DNA from 3 places in the Vibrio sp. 2433-A1 genome. Region 3 is predicted to be linked to each of the others. Evidence: predicted binding sites of a transcription regulator. Region 3 holds the regulator's gene; each other region holds the start of a gene.
What was found. Region 3 encodes CRP, which controls carbon source genes, mostly activating them, when cyclic AMP is high. Its sites were predicted from a motif close to TGTGANNNNNNTCACA; they were not measured.
Positions count from the first base shown of each region.

Region 1: a site for CRP is predicted at 4,087-4,102, ahead of ACU01J_RS17625 (CTP synthase). Genes of this name have one in related genera too.
Region 2: a site for CRP is predicted at 3,191-3,206, ahead of cdd (cytidine deaminase). Genes of this name have one in related genera too.

Region 1 is NZ_JBRESC010000020.1:39,860-45,520, forward strand. It holds gene rlmD (23S rRNA (uracil(1939)-C(5))-methyltransferase RlmD) at 1-631, shown strand, start outside; gene relA (GTP diphosphokinase) at 705-2,924, shown strand; gene mazG (nucleoside triphosphate pyrophosphohydrolase) at 3,229-4,041, shown strand; gene ACU01J_RS17625 (CTP synthase) at 4,188-5,661, shown strand, end outside.
Region 2 is NZ_JBRESC010000016.1:57,912-63,572, reverse strand. It holds gene purT (formate-dependent phosphoribosylglycinamide formyltransferase) at 1-600, opposite strand, end outside; gene ACU01J_RS16025 (cyclic di-GMP phosphodiesterase) at 892-2,097, shown strand; gene cdd (cytidine deaminase) at 2,147-3,034, opposite strand; gene ACU01J_RS16015 (CidB/LrgB family autolysis modulator) at 3,278-3,955, opposite strand; gene ACU01J_RS16010 (CidA/LrgA family protein) at 3,955-4,320, opposite strand; gene sbcB (exodeoxyribonuclease I) at 4,462-5,661, opposite strand, start outside.
Region 3 is NZ_JBRESC010000002.1:191,836-197,496, reverse strand. It holds gene ACU01J_RS03355 (ABC transporter ATP-binding protein) at 1-31, shown strand, start outside; gene ACU01J_RS03350 (TIGR02444 family protein) at 28-507, shown strand; gene ACU01J_RS03345 (hydrolase) at 531-1,520, shown strand; gene ACU01J_RS03340 (YheU family protein) at 1,560-1,772, shown strand; gene ACU01J_RS03335 (phosphoribulokinase) at 1,855-2,724, shown strand; gene crp (cAMP-activated global transcriptional regulator CRP) at 2,966-3,598, shown strand; gene ACU01J_RS03325 (2-oxoadipate dioxygenase/decarboxylase family protein) at 3,668-4,459, opposite strand; gene astD (succinylglutamate-semialdehyde dehydrogenase) at 4,666-5,661, opposite strand, start outside.

The DNA of each region.
Region 1 (5,661 bases), on a different contig from region 3:
TAAAGAGCATGGTGCAACGCTCTACTTAATGCCGGAAAGTGACCAACTTAACCGTGTCGTGGGTGAGTCTGCGAACTATACCGAAGCTGGCGTGACGATTCCGTTTGAACCAAATAACTTTATTCAGGTCAATCAGAAGGTCAACCAATCAATGGTGGCACAAGCACTGGATTGGTTAGAGCTTGATGAGCAAGACTGTGTGCTTGACCTGTTTTGTGGCCTAGGTAACTTTAGCTTACCAATGGCGAAGAAAGTGAAGCAGGTGATCGGCGTCGAGGGTGTCGATGCAATGGTCGAAAAAGCCAAAGACAACGCTGAAGTAAATAGTATCAGTAATGCTGCTTTCCATCAGGCCAACCTAGAGCAAGATTTCTCTGGTCAGCGTTGGGCACAGAAAAAATTTGATAAAATTCTCCTCGACCCAGCACGAGCTGGAGCAAGTGGCATCATCGAGCACATTTCTCAGTTGGGGGCATCCAGAGTTGTGTATGTATCATGTAATCCTGCTACCCTAGCAAGGGACTCACAAAACTTGCTCAATCAAGGCTACAAGTTACAAAAATTAGGTATGCTCGATATGTTTCCGCATACCAGTCATTTAGAATCAATGGCACTATTTGTAAAGGATTAAACGAACTTGCTTTGGACATGGAAACCCTAGTGCGGAGCTGGTCGAATATAAAAAGAATAACAGGACGAGAATAATGGTTGCGGTAAGAAGCGCACATTTAAATCAAGACGAACAGTTTGAGCTAGATAAGTGGATTGCGAGTCTAGAACAAGAACCTAAAGTGGCTAAACGTCTCAAAGAAGTCTACTTGCGTGGCGAGGCTATTTTAGAAGGCAACGATCAAGGCCCACTGCTACTCTGGCGTGGCCGAGAAATGATCGAAATCCTGATTACGCTTTCAATGGATAAAGCGACGTTGGTGGCGGCGTTGTTGTTCCCATTGGTAACAAGCGGTGCTTATGACAGAGAACAGTTTGAAGAAGACTTTGGCAAAGAGACTATCAAGCTGATTGATGGTGTTGAAGAGATGGCTGCACTTGGCCAATTGAACGTCACAATGGAAGGCGGTGCAGCCTCTGCCCAAGTCGATAATGTCCGTCGCATGCTACTGGCGATGGTCGATGATTTCCGCTGCGTGGTTATTAAACTAGCGGAACGTATTGCCAACCTAGTTGAAGTGAAAAAAGCGCCAGAAGAAGTGCGTGAAGCGGCAGCAAAAGAGTGTGCCAACATTTATGCGCCGTTAGCAAACCGCCTCGGTATTGGTCAATTAAAGTGGGAAATGGAAGATTACGCTTTCCGTTACCAACAGCCAGATACCTACAAGCAAATTGCTAAGCAGCTTTCTGAACGCCGTATTGTCCGCGAGCAGTACATCCAAGATTTTGTTGATGACTTAACGTCAGAAATGAAGGCTTCCTCTATCAATGCAGAAGTGAGTGGTCGTCCAAAGCACATCTACAGCATCTGGCGCAAAATGCAGAAGAAAGGCTTAGCCTTTGATGAGCTATTTGATGTGCGTGCGGTACGTATCATTGCTGACAAATTGCAAGATTGTTACGCTGCACTAGGTACCGTGCATACTAAATACAAGCACTTACCAAGTGAGTTTGATGACTATGTGGCTAACCCAAAACCTAATGGCTACCAGTCAATACACACTGTCATTTTAGGCCCAGAAGGCAAAACCATCGAGATCCAAATTCGTACTAAAGATATGCATGAAGATTCGGAACTCGGTGTCGCCGCTCACTGGAAGTACAAAGAAGGTGGCGGTGGTCGCAGTGGCTATGATGAGAAAATTACTTGGTTACGTAAGCTGCTTGATTGGCAAGAAGAGATGTCCGATTCAGGCGAAATGCTTGATGAGCTACGCAGTCAGGTGTTTGATGACCGCGTCTACGCCTTTACTCCGCGTGGCGATGTAGTCGATCTACCAATGGGCGCGACGCCGCTTGATTTTGCCTATCACATTCACTCTGAAGTGGGTCACCGCTGCATCGGCGCCAAGGTGGCAGGGCGTATCGTACCATTTACCCATAAATTGTCGATGGGTGACCAAGTTGAAATCATTACCTCAAAAGAGCCGAATCCATCTCGCGACTGGTTAAACCCATCAATGGGCTTTGTCACCTCTGGGCGTGCGCGCGCTAAGATCAATGCTTGGTTCCGTAAACAAAGTCGTGAGAAAAACATCGAGGCAGGACGTGAAATCCTAGAAGTCGAACTGCAGAAAATTGGTGCGACACTTAAAGATGCCGAGCACTATGCATTGAAGCGTTTCAACGTCAACAGCACAGATGAGCTTTATGTGGGAATTGGTAGTGGCGACCTGCGTATCAACCAAGTGATTAACCACATCAATGCTTTGGTGAACAAGCCAACTGCGGAAGAAGAAGACCAGCAAGCGTTAGAGAAGCTCAAAGAGGCTGGCAATAAAGCGCCAGCTCAAAGCCGACCGAAGAAAGATGCCGTGGTCGTTGAAGGGGTTGATAACCTGATGACTCACCTAGCGCGTTGCTGTCAGCCAATTCCAGGTGATGACATTGCCGGTTATATCACCCAAGGTCGAGGTATTTCAGTACACCGTAGTGACTGTGAGCAGCTTGAAGAACTTCGTCACCATGCGCCAGAGCGAATCATAGATACTGTATGGGGCCGCGGATTTGTTGGCTCTTATATCTTAACTGTACGTGTTGAAGCGATGGAGCGTGGCGGGCTACTTAAAGACATCACTACCTTGTTCGCCAACGAGAAGATCAAAGTGACCAGTATGAAAAACCGTCTCGATTACCGCAGACAGTTGTCGATTATGGATTTTGATTTAGAAGTGACTAACGTTGAGATCTTGACCCGAGTGTCTAAGCGTGTTGAGCAGATCAAGGATGTGATGTCGGTAAAACGCCTCGGCTAGTTTTTTCGTCGTATTTGGCTTTCTAGCGGCGTTAGTTGCACTTATATCGCTCCATCACATAGGCAAGCTATGCTCAGGAGTCTCATAAGTTTACTGTCTTGCTAGAAGAACCAACTACTTAGTAAAAACGAATAAGGTCATTCCCTACAGTGAGGGACGAACGTGATAGGGAACCTCTTAAAGTAATTCGAGATCTCTAAGTCGTTCAGGCTTACGCTGAAAGATGACAGATAACAATTAAAGGTGAGTGGTTTTGGCCGCTCACCTTTTTCTTTAGATAGAAAGGTTTAAAGGAACAGAGAAAATGAGTCACCCAATCGAACAGTTAGAACAGATCATGGCTAAGCTGCGTGACCCAGAAAGCGGTTGCCCGTGGGATATCAAACAGAGCTTTGACACTATCGTGCCATATACCATCGAAGAAACCTATGAGGTGGTGGATGCGATTCAAAACCGCGACTGGTCGAATCTCAAAGAAGAGTTGGGCGATCTACTCTTCCAAGTCATCTTTTATAGCCAGATGGCCAAAGAGCAAGGACTGTTTGAGTTTTCTGAAGTGGTCGAGACCGTCAATGAAAAATTAACTCGCCGCCATCCGCATGTGTTTTCCAATACCAAATTTGAGAATGACGAGCAAATAAATGCCAATTGGGAAGCGGAAAAAGCCAAAGAGAAGGCCAAAGTAGGCAAATCTGAACAAAGTATTCTAGACTCAGTACCAGCTTCATTGCCGGCGCTATCACGTGCTACAAAAATACAGAAAAAGTGTGCCAAGTTTGGCTTTGATTGGGACTCGCTAGGCCCTGTGGTCGATAAGGTTCAAGAAGAAATCGAAGAAGTGATGGAAGAGGCACTGCAAGTCTCAGTCGATGAGAATAAAGTCGAATTGGAACTTGGCGATTTACTCTTTGCTACCGTAAATTTAGCGAGACATTTGGGTAAAGACCCAGAAGTGGCACTGGCAAAGGCCAACTTAAAATTTGCAAGACGTTTTAAGGGGGTTGAGGCGATAGTGGCAGAGCAAGGCAAACAACTGACGGATTTTAATCTAGAACAGTTAGATAGCTTCTGGGATGAAGTGAAAGCGAAAGAAGCGTTAGAGAAGAGAGTCGAATAACTCGCTACTCGAATTTGATTTGAAGCAAAAAATAAAAAATTGCAGTGTGATAGATTTCACGTTGTAGCGGAAAAGGGCTTCTGGTATATTTATATCCCGTCCAGAAGAAATCCATTTTCCCTCATTCAACCAATTTCAGGTTAAACATGACGACAAATTACATTTTTGTGACTGGCGGGGTTGTATCCTCTCTAGGTAAAGGTATTGCAGCAGCATCTCTTGCGGCTATTCTAGAAGCTCGTGGTCTTAAAGTGACTATGATGAAGCTTGACCCTTACATTAACGTTGACCCAGGCACTATGAGCCCAACTCAACACGGTGAGGTGTTCGTCACGGAAGATGGCGCTGAAACTGACCTTGACCTTGGTCACTATGAGCGTTTCATTCGCACCAAGATGTCTAAGCGCAACAACTTCACTGCAGGTCGTGTTTACTCAGACGTTCTAGCTAAAGAGCGTCGTGGTGATTACCTAGGTGCAACAATTCAGGTTATCCCTCACATCACTAACGCAATCAAAGATCGTGTAATCTCTGGCGCTGAAGGCCATGATGTTGCGATCGTTGAAGTTGGTGGTACGGTTGGTGATATCGAATCTCTACCATTTATGGAAGCGATTCGTCAGCTTGCTGTAGAACTGGGTCGTGAACGCGCAATGTTCATGCACCTCACTCTAGTTCCTTACCTAGCAGCAGCAGGTGAAGTGAAAACTAAGCCGACTCAGCACTCAGTTAAAGAGCTGCTATCTATCGGTATCCAACCAGACATCCTAGTTTGTCGTAGTGATCGAATGATCCCTGCGAACGAGCGTAAGAAGATTGCTCTATTCTGTAACGTTCAAGAGAAAGCAGTAATCTCAATGAAGGATGTAGATTCAATCTACAAGATCCCTCAGCTAATTAAAGCCCAAGGTCTAGATGACCTAGTATGTTCACGCTTTGGCATTACAGCGCCTGAAGCTAACCTGTCTGAGTGGGAACAAGTAATCTACGAAGAAGCGAACCCAACTGGTGAAGTAACTATCGGTATGGTTGGTAAGTACATTGAACTACCAGACGCTTACAAATCAGTGAACGAAGCACTGAAGCACGCAGGTCTTAAGAACCGTCTAAGCGTGAAAATCAAATACGTAGATTCACAAGACGTTGAGTCAAAAGGTGATGAAGCACTTGCTGACCTTGACGCAATCCTTGTTCCTGGTGGTTTTGGCGACCGTGGTGTAGAAGGTAAGATCCTTGCTGCAAAATACGCTCGTGAAAACAAAGTACCTTACTTAGGTATCTGTCTAGGTATGCAAGTAGCACTGATTGAATACGCGCGTAACGTAGCGGGTATGGAAGGTGCACACTCAACAGAATTTAACAAAGAGACGAAGTACCCAGTTGTTGGTCTAATCACTGAGTGGGTTGATGGTGAAGGTAAAGTAGAAGAACGTACTGAAACCTCTGACCTAGGTGGTACTATGCGTCTTGGTTCACAGCTATGTCACCTAGAAAAAGGCACTAAGGCTCGTGAACTATACGGTAGTGCGACGATCCACGAACGTCACCGTCACCGTTATGAAGTGAACAATGTTCTTCGTCCACAGATTGAAAAAGCAGGTCTGAAAGTTTCAGGTCTAT
Region 2 (5,661 bases), on a different contig from region 3:
ATAATCAAAGTCGATAAAGCCTTCGACAATCACACGACCCGCACCAGTACGACCGCCTTCTTGAGCGTAGTCCCAAGCTTTGTCTACGTCTTGAGGCGTTCTGATAACACTTTGGCCTTTGCCTGAAGAGCTCATCACTGGCTTACATACACAAGGAATACCAACAGCCTCAACTGCGGTGGCAAACTCTTCGTAGTTGTCTGCAAAGCGGTACGGTGAGGTGGTCAGCTCCAGCTCTTCCGCAGCAAGGCGACGAATACCTTCGCGATTCATCGTTAGTTTGGTTGCATTCGCAGTAGGGACCACGTTCAGCCCCTTAGCTTCAAGTTCGACTAGCGTGTCTGTTGCAATGGCTTCAATCTCAGGGACGACGTAATCAGGTTGTTCTTTAGCGATGAGTTCTTCTAACGCCTTACCATCCAGCATATCCAATGTGTAGCTGCGGTGGGCAACTTGCATTGCTGGTGCGTTTTCGTAGCGGTCACAGGCAATCACTTCAAGGCCAAGGCGTTGGCACTCAATGGCGACTTCTTTGCCAAGTTCACCAGAGCCTAAGAGCAGAACACGTGTCGAATTTTTAGCTGTCGCTGTACCAAACATAAATAACCTTAACGTCTAAGAGGAGTAATAACTTTGACGCATAATACTTAAGCCAAGAGAAAAAGCAAACGTTTGCGCGCGTTGTTTGTGTATTTTGGCTATCAAATGTCGTCACTTAGTATAATCGGATGAAAACATGGCTATTTAATCGACAATACAGATTTGGTTCTCAAGTTTTAATTAAGCTATTGAGGGATATGTATCTAAATTGGGACAAATTAAGTAAAACCTAGCGATTAGAGATATAATTTCTATGAATCACACTTTTAAAATAAACTGGCTACAGTATTCATGCAGTATGACCCGAAAAACTCAGTGAAAATCCCTATCAATACGCTGATGACAGGTATGTTTGTCACCGCGATTGAAGATAGCAAGCGAGTCAACCTAGCTAACGCTGGGCGTGTTTCGTCGCAGCAGGCGATTAAACAATTGATTGATAATGGTATTAAGTTTGCGTGGGTTGACCCGGAACTGTCGGCAAAGGGTAGCGTGTTTAAGCCTGCCATTGAACTAGAGCCAGAAGAGGTTGTTGAAGAAGCAAAGACGCCGGTTAAGAAGAAAAAGCTTAGCCGTTTTTCTCAACAGCAAAAAGCGCAAAAAATCATTCGTGATGCAAAAGGGTTAGCGCAAAAAATCTTATCACAGACCTTTGAGGGCAAACCAATCGAGCTGGATGAGCTCGATGGCATGGCTGATGATTTGATTGAGTCTGTATTGCTTCACTCCGATGCGTTGCATTGTGTCTCAGCGTTACGTACCAAAGATGAGGATTTACTTGAGCATTCGGTCAATGTTGCCACGTTGCTGGTGACGTTTGGTAAGTACCTTGAGCTGCCTAGAGATATGTTAAAGCAGATGGCGATCGGCGGCATTGTTCATGATGTTGGTAAAATCAAAGTTGATGACAAGGTTCTTCACAAACCAGCTCGATTAACGCCCGAAGAGTTTGAGCACATGAAATTGCACCAAGTGTTCGCTAGTGAAATTATCGTGACTATAGAAGGCTTGAGCGATGTCAGCCGAGATGTGTGTCTCATGCACCATGAAAAGCTTGATGGCACGGGCTACCCAAATGGATTAACGGCCGATCAACTGCCTCTACACGGTCGTATGAGCTGTATTGTTGATATCTATGACGCGCTGACGGCAGACCGCTGTTACAAGCAAGGGATGAGTCCAGCAGAAGCATTTAAAATTTTGCTCAGCTTAACGCCAAACCACCTTGATAAAGAGTTGGTTTATAAATTCATTAACTGTATCGGTGTGTATCCGGTAGGGGCTATCGTTGAGCTAAGTGATGGTCGAGTGGGTATTGTTTGGACTTCAAACGCGAATGAGCCCCTTAAACCTGAAGTGAAATGCTTTTACTCGATCAAATATAAGCGCTTTATTGATGTTGCATTTGTCAACTTGAAGACTTCACAAGTGAAAATAGTAAAGGCTATCGCACAAAGCCAACTTGATGTCGATGCGACCCGTTTCTACGAAGCGTAAAGTAAAACTAAACACCATCAAAAAAGGCGCTGTTAAGCGCCTTTTCTTATTACAGCTCTAGATAAGTCATCGGAATATCTGGGTTCAATGCTTCTAGCGTTGACTGTGTTGTTGCTAAGTGACTGATTGTCCCTTCAGACACTTCAACGAGTGCTGCAGATTCAATGTCTTCAAACTTTTGACGATCGAGCAGCAGTTGAATTAAAGCCACTTGAAGTGGAGGCAGGCTAGGGTTGAATGCCGCATTTTCAGCGTAAGCACCTTGATAGACTTTACCATTAGCCATTTTCAGCGCGATACCGCTTAGGTTATGAGTATATGGAGCATGACTGCGGTTTAGAGCAGCAATCGCCAGTTGTAGCACTTCATCATCTTCTTGGCTTTGTTTACCATGATCAATGTTAGTCATTAAAGCAGACGTGATGCCAAGATCAGCTGGGCCAAATGATTCTGGTAAGTACTCTTGCAATGACTTGCTATCACGCTCAGGAAGTTGAATCTGTAATTTATCGGCAGTTGAAAGCTCGTTCATAAATTGGCGGCAATGTCCGCATGGGCTGAAGTTGATGGTGATGTCGGCAACGCCTTGCTCACCCTTCATCCACGCATGGCTGATCGCTGATTGCTCAGCGTGTACGGTTTGACCCAGTTGCACGCCATCAAATTCAACGTTAGCACCGAAATAAAGTTTACCTGATAGACCACGAACAATTGCACCAACATAAAAGTTAGACAGTGGCGCGTAGGAGTAAGCTGCCGCGAATGGAAGTAGAGCAACACGAAGTTCTGCATCTTCAAGACCAGAAATGGCTAATAGCTGTTCAAATTGCTCGGAAGAAAGCGTCGCGTCAAAATCGTCAGCAAGAAGGATAGGAGATAGGAAATCTGCTACGTTTTTTGGCGCTTCAGCTAACGCCTGTTCAATGCGGCTTCTCATAGTGAATCCTTTAAATAACTAAGTTGATATCTTTGAGTTTAGAGCGTGAATGCAGGCTATAAACCACGATATTGGTATTACATTTTAGGTAAAACGAAGAATACTTCAGAGATGTAGGTCACACATATAAATGTAACGATTGATTGACTTGCATAATTAGAGTGAGCTCACACATGATAACGATTGCATTGAATCAAATCGTGATATGTATCGAGCTGCAATACGCAACTCGATACATTGTAGTTAGGCAGATAGCCAAACTGCGAGTGTAAAGAATGATGGCGCGAGAATAGAAGTAATGACGCCGCAAACCACTAACGCAAGTGAGCTAAACGCAGCATCTTGAGGATCTTTCTCTGCACAAGTCGCGGTCCCCAGAGCGTGAGACACCGTGCCCATGGTTAACCCTTTGGCAATCGGGTGAGTTATGTTGAGCAGGTTATAGATTGGGTAAGCCAAAATTGCGCCAAACAGACCGACAATCAGTACCAAAATGGCAGCAATTGCGGGTTCTCCGCCAAGGTGGCTAGAGACTTCCATTGCAATTGGTGTGGTTACCGATTTACCGAGTAGGCTGGCAATTAAGGAAATATCCGCTTGTAGATAGACGGCAATCATAGAGGCGGTGAACATCGACATCACACTACCTACGCCGCACGCGAGCATGATAATTCGCCAGTTAGCGCGGATTTGTGGTAACTGCTCGTAGAGTGGAAATGCTAACGCAACGACAGCCGGTTGGAGTAGATCGTTAATCCATTGATTGTCAGCAAAGTAAGTCTCGAACGGCACTTTCAAGTAAGTTAAGATCGGGATAATCACAGCAACGCTGACTAGCAACGGATTCATGAATGGGCTATTAAACTTCTGGCAAAGCCAACGAGCCGTAAAGAAGACCAATATTGTAACCAGTAACCACATTACTTTTGTCCTCCTTTTAGCATGCGATCGAGCATCAAGCCGAGTAGGACTAAAACAATTAGGGTGCCACCAATAGTGCTGGCTAAAATTGTTATAGCGTTATCAATTAACATATCAAAATGCTGCATCAGTCCGACACTAATAGGGACAAACAACAACACCATGTAGCGAATAAATAAGGTCGCACCTGGCTTAACCCAGTCTGATGGGAGCAAACCACTGGCCATCAGACTAAAAAGGATCAGCATTCCAATGATGCTGCCAGGTATCGAAATATCGAGGAGGTGTTGAATGTTAATGCCAGCCAACAGGCAGAGAAATATCAAGCCGATGGAGACGACATATTGAAGTAAGGTTTTCGCCATAATCTAGTGATGTCCAACTGTGAGCTTTCAGTCGGATGAAAGCTCTAATTATTTCAGAGCCTAACCCCTAGTTATTATTAGATTGGGTGATTAGGCATTCTTGTAGGGGCAGGACTTGGTCAGTATTGCTCTATTTTGTTTCTAGGATACTCGCTTTTGTACGTATTGGTAGATGGATTTTAAAATAGCCATTTTCTTTTGATCACTCTCATACTCGTGAACTAAGTTTTCCAAATTAAGCATGTAGTCTTCAATACGACTTTCGAAGTAGTCACGACAATGATTTGCCCAGCGTTGCTGTTCTGACTCATCTAATGTCCATGGGTAGTTTCTCGCGCGATAGCGGAAAAGTAATGGTGCAATACGCTGGTCGTTAAACGTAATATCAAGAGCCGCAAGGTTATGAGGGTTTGTTTCACGAATAATATCCATCGCTTTCTTATCGGCAGGAGAGAAGAAACCATCGTAAAGCATGGTGTCGACATCTGAGCTCTTTTCATATTCACGCTCGGCGTTATAAAGGCCAATCAGCTTTTCACGCACTTCAGGGTGCTGACGCAGCAAGGCAAGGTTCTTTAAGCATTGCTCACGGTCAATACCAATCTTTTCGGCGTTCTCAGCCGTTAAGGTTTTAGCTGGCGCAAGAATAGGGCACTTGTTGAGGTGAATCAGCTTAACCGGCACTGGAAGTTCGTCAGGGCCGAGCTCAGAGTGTTTGGTGTATAGACGCTCGTTCAGCTGTTCACCGTCTAGATCAAGCAGCGCTTGCGGGTCTTTCGCTAGGTCAACACAAATCACCGCATTTTGGTTGGTTGGGTGCCAAGCGACAGGTACAACCCAGCTAGTGTAGTTACACTCTTTACCCAGCATGCCAGAAACATGCATCAGCGGTGTCATGTTGACGATGTCGACCAGTTCATTCAGTTTACGCTTATGGCGCATGCTTAAGAAGTAATCAAATAGCTTAGGCTGCGCAGCTTTGACTTTTTTCGCCATTTCAATCGTGGCAATAACGTCGGCCATTGCGTCGTGGGCATTGGCGTGTTCAATACCATTGGCAACGGATAAATTCTCCAGCTTAAAGCTGATAAAGCCTTCATCGTTTTCTGGCCACTTAACCCCTTCAGGGCGAAGTGCGTAACAAGCGCGCATCACATCTAACAGATCCCAGCGTGAGTTGCCGTTTTGCCAGCTCCACGCATATGGGTCGATAAAGTTACGGTAACAGGTGTAACGTGTGACCTCATCATCGAAGCGAATACTGTTGTAACCTAGGTTAATGGTATTTGGTGTCGCCAATTGTTCATGGATTTTGGCGATAAACTCAGGCTCTGACAAACC
Region 3 (5,661 bases):
ACAGATGGAACAGGAGTTCAATAGCCTATGAGTTCAAAGCACGTCGAAATTTCTTTAACTCTTGAACGCTTATGGCAATTCAGTTTGCAGTATTACAGCGTGCGAGAGGTCAAAGAGGCGTGCTTGAATCTTCAGAACCAATTTAAAGGCAACGTTAACCTACTGCTGCTGCTCAAGTGGCTTGATGAGCAGCAGATCTGTTTCAGAGAACAAGACTGGCACCGCGTTGAAGAGTGTTTAGGTCGTTCTGAAGCATTACTGCTCAGTTATCGTGAATTAAGGCGTAAACTCAAACTTCACTTACCCGATACGCTCTATCGCGAGTCACTTCAATTCGAGCTTCAATTGGAAAAACAGCAGCAATCTGATCTGGTTGACTGCATCAACAGTATTCATCTTGAAAAGAATCATTGTGAACCACTGGTATTGCGCTATTGTCGCCAGCTCGGCGGTGAGCAGCTCTACTCGGCCTTTGCCGAACCTATCAATAATATTGCCAATCGATAAGCTCTACCGACCTTAGGACTGTTATGACTCAATTTGTTGCGGCTAAAGGACTAACCAATCCACACCTTCAAACCCTAGCACCACGATTTATTCGCAAGAAAGCGCTATTTGAACCTGTGTGGCAAACACTTGATACGCCTGATGGGGACTTTCTCGATATAGCTTGGAGTGAAGATGTCGTTCAAAGCAATGGTGAACAGGCCAAAATTAATAAGCCGATTTTTGTCCTTTTTCACGGCTTGGAGGGCTGCTTTTACAGCCCTTACGCCAATGGCTTGATGGATGCCTTTGCTAAACAAGGCTGGCTATCAGTAATGATGCATTTTCGCGGCTGTAGCGGTAAGCCCAACAGACTAGCTCGGGCCTACCACTCTGGTGAAGTCGAAGACGCACGCTTTTTCCTTGAGCATCTCGACTCTCTGTTTCCTAACCAAACCAAAGTCGCTGTAGGTATCTCGCTTGGCGGTAATATGCTGGCTAACTACCTCGCTAAGTATCGTGACAACCCAGTGATTGATGGGGCGACTATCGTCTCTGCTCCGTTGGATCTCTCTGCCTGTTCGGAACGAATCGAACAAGGCTTTTCTAAGCTGTATAAAAACTACCTACTCTCTTCGTTGAAAAAGAGCGCACTGCAAAAGCATCACCTCCTCAAAGGGGAACTCGGCCTCAGTTATCACAACATCAAACGAGTCACAAAGTTGTACGAGTTTGATGACTTAATCACCGCACCACTGCACGGATTTAAAGATGCCGAAGATTACTACCATCAATGCTCAGGGATTCATCGCCTTAAAGAGATCACTTTGCCGACCCAGATCATTCACGCCAAAGACGATCCATTTATGACGGATGCCGTGATCCCGAAGTATGTGTTGCCTGAGAACATCGACTATCGCTTATTTGACCAAGGTGGTCATGTTGGTTTTGTCACTGGCAGTGCAATAAAGCCGCGTTTCTGGTTGGAAGAAGCTCTACCTGCCTACTATGAAAGTTTGGCGGTTTCTGCATAATAGCGGCGTCTGAAACGAACATAAAATCTAGAGGTATTTATGATTGTTCCTTGGCAACAAATCGATCCAGACACGCTGGACAACTTAATCAAAGAATTTGTCCTGCGTGAAGGGACAGACTACGGCGCGGTAGAGATTTCTCTGCAAAGCAAAATTGACCAAATCAAAAAGCAGCTTGAGTCAGGAGACGCCGTAGTGGTTTTCTCTGAGTTACATGAAACAGTCGACATTCAACTCAAAAATCGATTTTAGAGAACTGCATACAGTGACGTCCAAGCAAAGCATGCTATAGTGGACGTCGATTACAGGAACGTACTCTCAGACAAGGTTTGTCATGTCAGCAAAACACCCTATTATTGCCGTTACTGGTTCGTCCGGTGCCGGAACCACTACTACCTCAGAGGCTTTCCGCAAGATGTTCAACATGATGAACGTTAAGCCAGCTTGGGTTGAAGGAGACAGTTTTCACCGTTTCACTCGCCCGGAAATGGATGTCGAAATCCGTAAAGCTCGTGAGCAGGGTCGTCATATCAGCTATTTTGGCCCGCAAGCTAATGACTTTGGTGGTCTAGCGGAGTTCTTCCGTCAGTACGGTCAAGAAGGCACAGGCCAAGTACGCCGTTATCTACACACTTTTGACGAAGCCGTCCCTTACAATCAAATGCCGGGCACCTTTACCCCCTGGCAAGATCTACCGGAAAACTCAGACGTTCTATTCTACGAAGGTTTGCATGGTGGTGTGGTTGATGGTGACGTTAATGTCGCTCAACATGTCGACTTCCTGATTGGTATGGTGCCGATCGTTAACCTTGAGTGGATTCAGAAATTTGTCCGTGACACGCGTGATAGAGGCCATTCACGTGAAGCGGTGATGGATTCGATAGTTCGTTCCATGGACGACTACCTGAACTACATTACGCCACAGTTTTCTCGTACTCATATTAACTTTCAGCGTGTTCCAACAGTCGATACGTCAAACCCACTTAACGCCAAAGGCATTCCAAGCCTAGATGAGAGTTTTGTGGTGATTCGCCTTCGCGGCATCAAGAATGTTGATTACCCTTACCTACTCGCCATGATTGATGGTTCATTTATGTCACGTCACAACACCATCGTTGTACCGGGCGGTAAAATGAGTTTTGCGATGGAATTAATCGTACGACCTATTCTTCAACAATTAATCGAAACGGGAAAAATTGGCTAATACTCACGGCTAGAACACGATTACTTTTCATACCGTGATCATGTGCACAGTTTTGCGTAGTAAATACACCTATTGACCCGATTAAAATCAAGAAATCGTTTTCGAAAAAGGATACTATTTCTTACCGAAACACAAGATGGCTTGCAGCATTTGTAAAGTGCTCTTATCCTAGTGGGCCTATTTAAGGCTTTGCTAAAACATGGAAAGCGGCAAGCGTACCCTGCAGAGGAAGTGAGATATTATGGTTCTAGGTAAACCTCAAACCGATCCAACATTAGAGTGGTTCCTTTCACACTGTCATATTCATAAGTACCCATCAAAAAGCACGCTAATTCATGCGGGCGAAAAAGCAGAGACTTTGTACTACATCGTTAAAGGCTCTGTTGCGGTTCTTATCAAGGACGAAGAAGGTAAGGAAATGATCCTTTCTTACCTAAACCAAGGTGACTTTATCGGTGAGCTTGGTCTATTCGAAGAAGATCAAGAACGTACAGCTTGGGTTCGTGCTAAATCTCCTTGTGAAGTAGCAGAAATCTCTTTCAAGAAGTTCCGTCAACTAATTCAAGTTAACCCAGACATCCTAATGCGCCTTTCAGCGCAAATGGCAAGCCGCCTACAAGTGACTAGCCAGAAAGTGGGTGACCTAGCATTCCTAGACGTAACGGGCCGCATTGCTCAGACGCTACTAAACCTAGCGAAACAACCTGACGCAATGACTCACCCAGACGGCATGCAGATTAAGATCACTCGTCAAGAGATTGGTCAAATCGTTGGCTGTTCTCGTGAAACCGTTGGTCGTATCCTGAAAATGCTAGAAGAGCAGAACCTAATCTCTGCTCACGGTAAGACAATCGTTGTATACGGTACTCGTTAATTTCGATTAACGAATAAGAATTAAAAAAGCCACCTACGCGGTGGCTTTCTTTTTATCTGACGAATAGTACTAGCCGTTGGTACTTTCGAAAATTTTATCTGCAGATGCAGCAACAAACCCTGGGTAAAGTTCACCATTCGGCATTGGGTAACGCTTAGCAAACTCATAGAAGCCACCTGGGATGATTTCAGTCACTTCACTAAACTGCACCGCAACTTTATCAGCCATGGTTGAGGATTGTTCTAACAGTACCTCTGGAGAGCCTTTCACTTCACCACCAAACTCGTTAATGGTAAAACCCGCATCACGCAAGTGATTATTGACGCTAACCACTTCCTCAAAGGCATTCAGTTGGTTGACGCTAACAGTAAAGTGGTTGGCACCATAGCCGTGCGCCGCTAACCAAGAAGCATACTCGCTCTCTGTCGCCAGTGTTTGGAAATCAGCATAGCTTAAGTCCCATAAGCGACCGCCAGACAAGAACTCATGACCTTTTAGTTTACTGGTGTCTAATTGCTCAACAAGCTTTGCAACGATAGCTTGCAATGCTTCAGAGCACTCTTCCACTTTTAGCTCACTGATAAACACTTTTGGCTGTTTCGGGTCAGGGTGCTCAAAGTGCTTGGCGACCAACTTCTTACTTTCAAACAGATAGTCACCGCAAGGTTTGTAGCCAACATCTAAGAAAGGCTGCGCTAAAGTTGCAATACCCAATGGCTCGACATTGAAAGTGCGTAACGCGATATGGTCATTGATCAGCGCTTCATCTTCTTGCAGTAGTTGATGCACTTTTTCAGCAGAGGGACACAAGCGTTGAATATAGTCTTTCCATAACGATTGGAATAAAGCATCTGGCGTCATAACGCCTCCTTGTTTACGGTTGTTTACGTTATAGGGTTAGTCGTTATTATTGGTTAAGTTATAAAAGAGGCTATCAGACCGATTTGTCCAGATAATCAGTCTGATAGCCTTCAACCTGTGACGTTAAAAGCCTCCCTGCTCAGGGAGGAAGAAGGGAATTCCTAACTTAGGTTCTTTGACCTAATGTTTTTATAGCTAATGTTTTTTTACAGCTCTAGCCCTGGGCTCAATGTTGCCGGAAGAAGAGTTTCTCCACCTTCCATTGATGCCATAGGATAAGCGCAGTAATCAGCTGCGTAGTACGCACTTGGGCGTAGGTTACCCGATGCACCTGGGCCACCAAATGGTGCATCACCACTTGCGCCCGTTAGCTGGCGGTTACGGTTCACGATGCCGGCACGAATGTGGTCAACAAAGTACTCCCATTCGCTGTCATCGGTAGAAACTAGACCTGCCGATAGACCAAAGCGTGTATCGTTGGCCAGCTCGACCGCTTTCTCAAGCCCCTGGTAACGAACCACTTGTAGCAATGGACCAAAGTACTCTTCATCGGGTAGCTCTGCGATCGCTGTGACGTCAATGATACCTGGAGTAACAAACGCGGCTTGACCCGCTTTCGCTTCAATCAGGCTCTCACCCCCAAGCTTTTGCAGGTTCGCTTGCGCCGCAAGAATGAAATCAGCCGCCGCTTTTGAAATCTGTGGGCCCATAAATGGTGCTGGTTCTGCAAATGGCTGGTCGACACGAATCTTATTGGTTGCTTCAACGAGCTTGCTAACTAATAGGTCGCCCTTCTCGCCAACAGGAACATACAGACGACGTGCACATGTACAACGCTGACCGGCACTGATAAACGCAGACTGAATAATGGTGTACACCGTCGCATCCACATCGCCATAGTGTTCAGAGATAACCATCGGGTTGTTACCGCCCATCTCAAGCGCCAGCATTTTACCCGGCTGACCAGCGAACTGACGGTGAAGGATGTGACCAGTATTTGCACTACCAGTGAATAGGACACCGTCCAGACCTTTTGAATCAGCCAGTGCGATACCGGTCTCTTTAGCACCCTGTACTAGGTTAATCACGCCTTTAGGCAGACCAACTTGATCCCACAGTTTCATTGCAAACTCACCGGTTAGCGGTGTTTGCTCTGAAGGTTTAAATACCACCGTGTTACCCGCAAGTAGCGCCGGCACAAT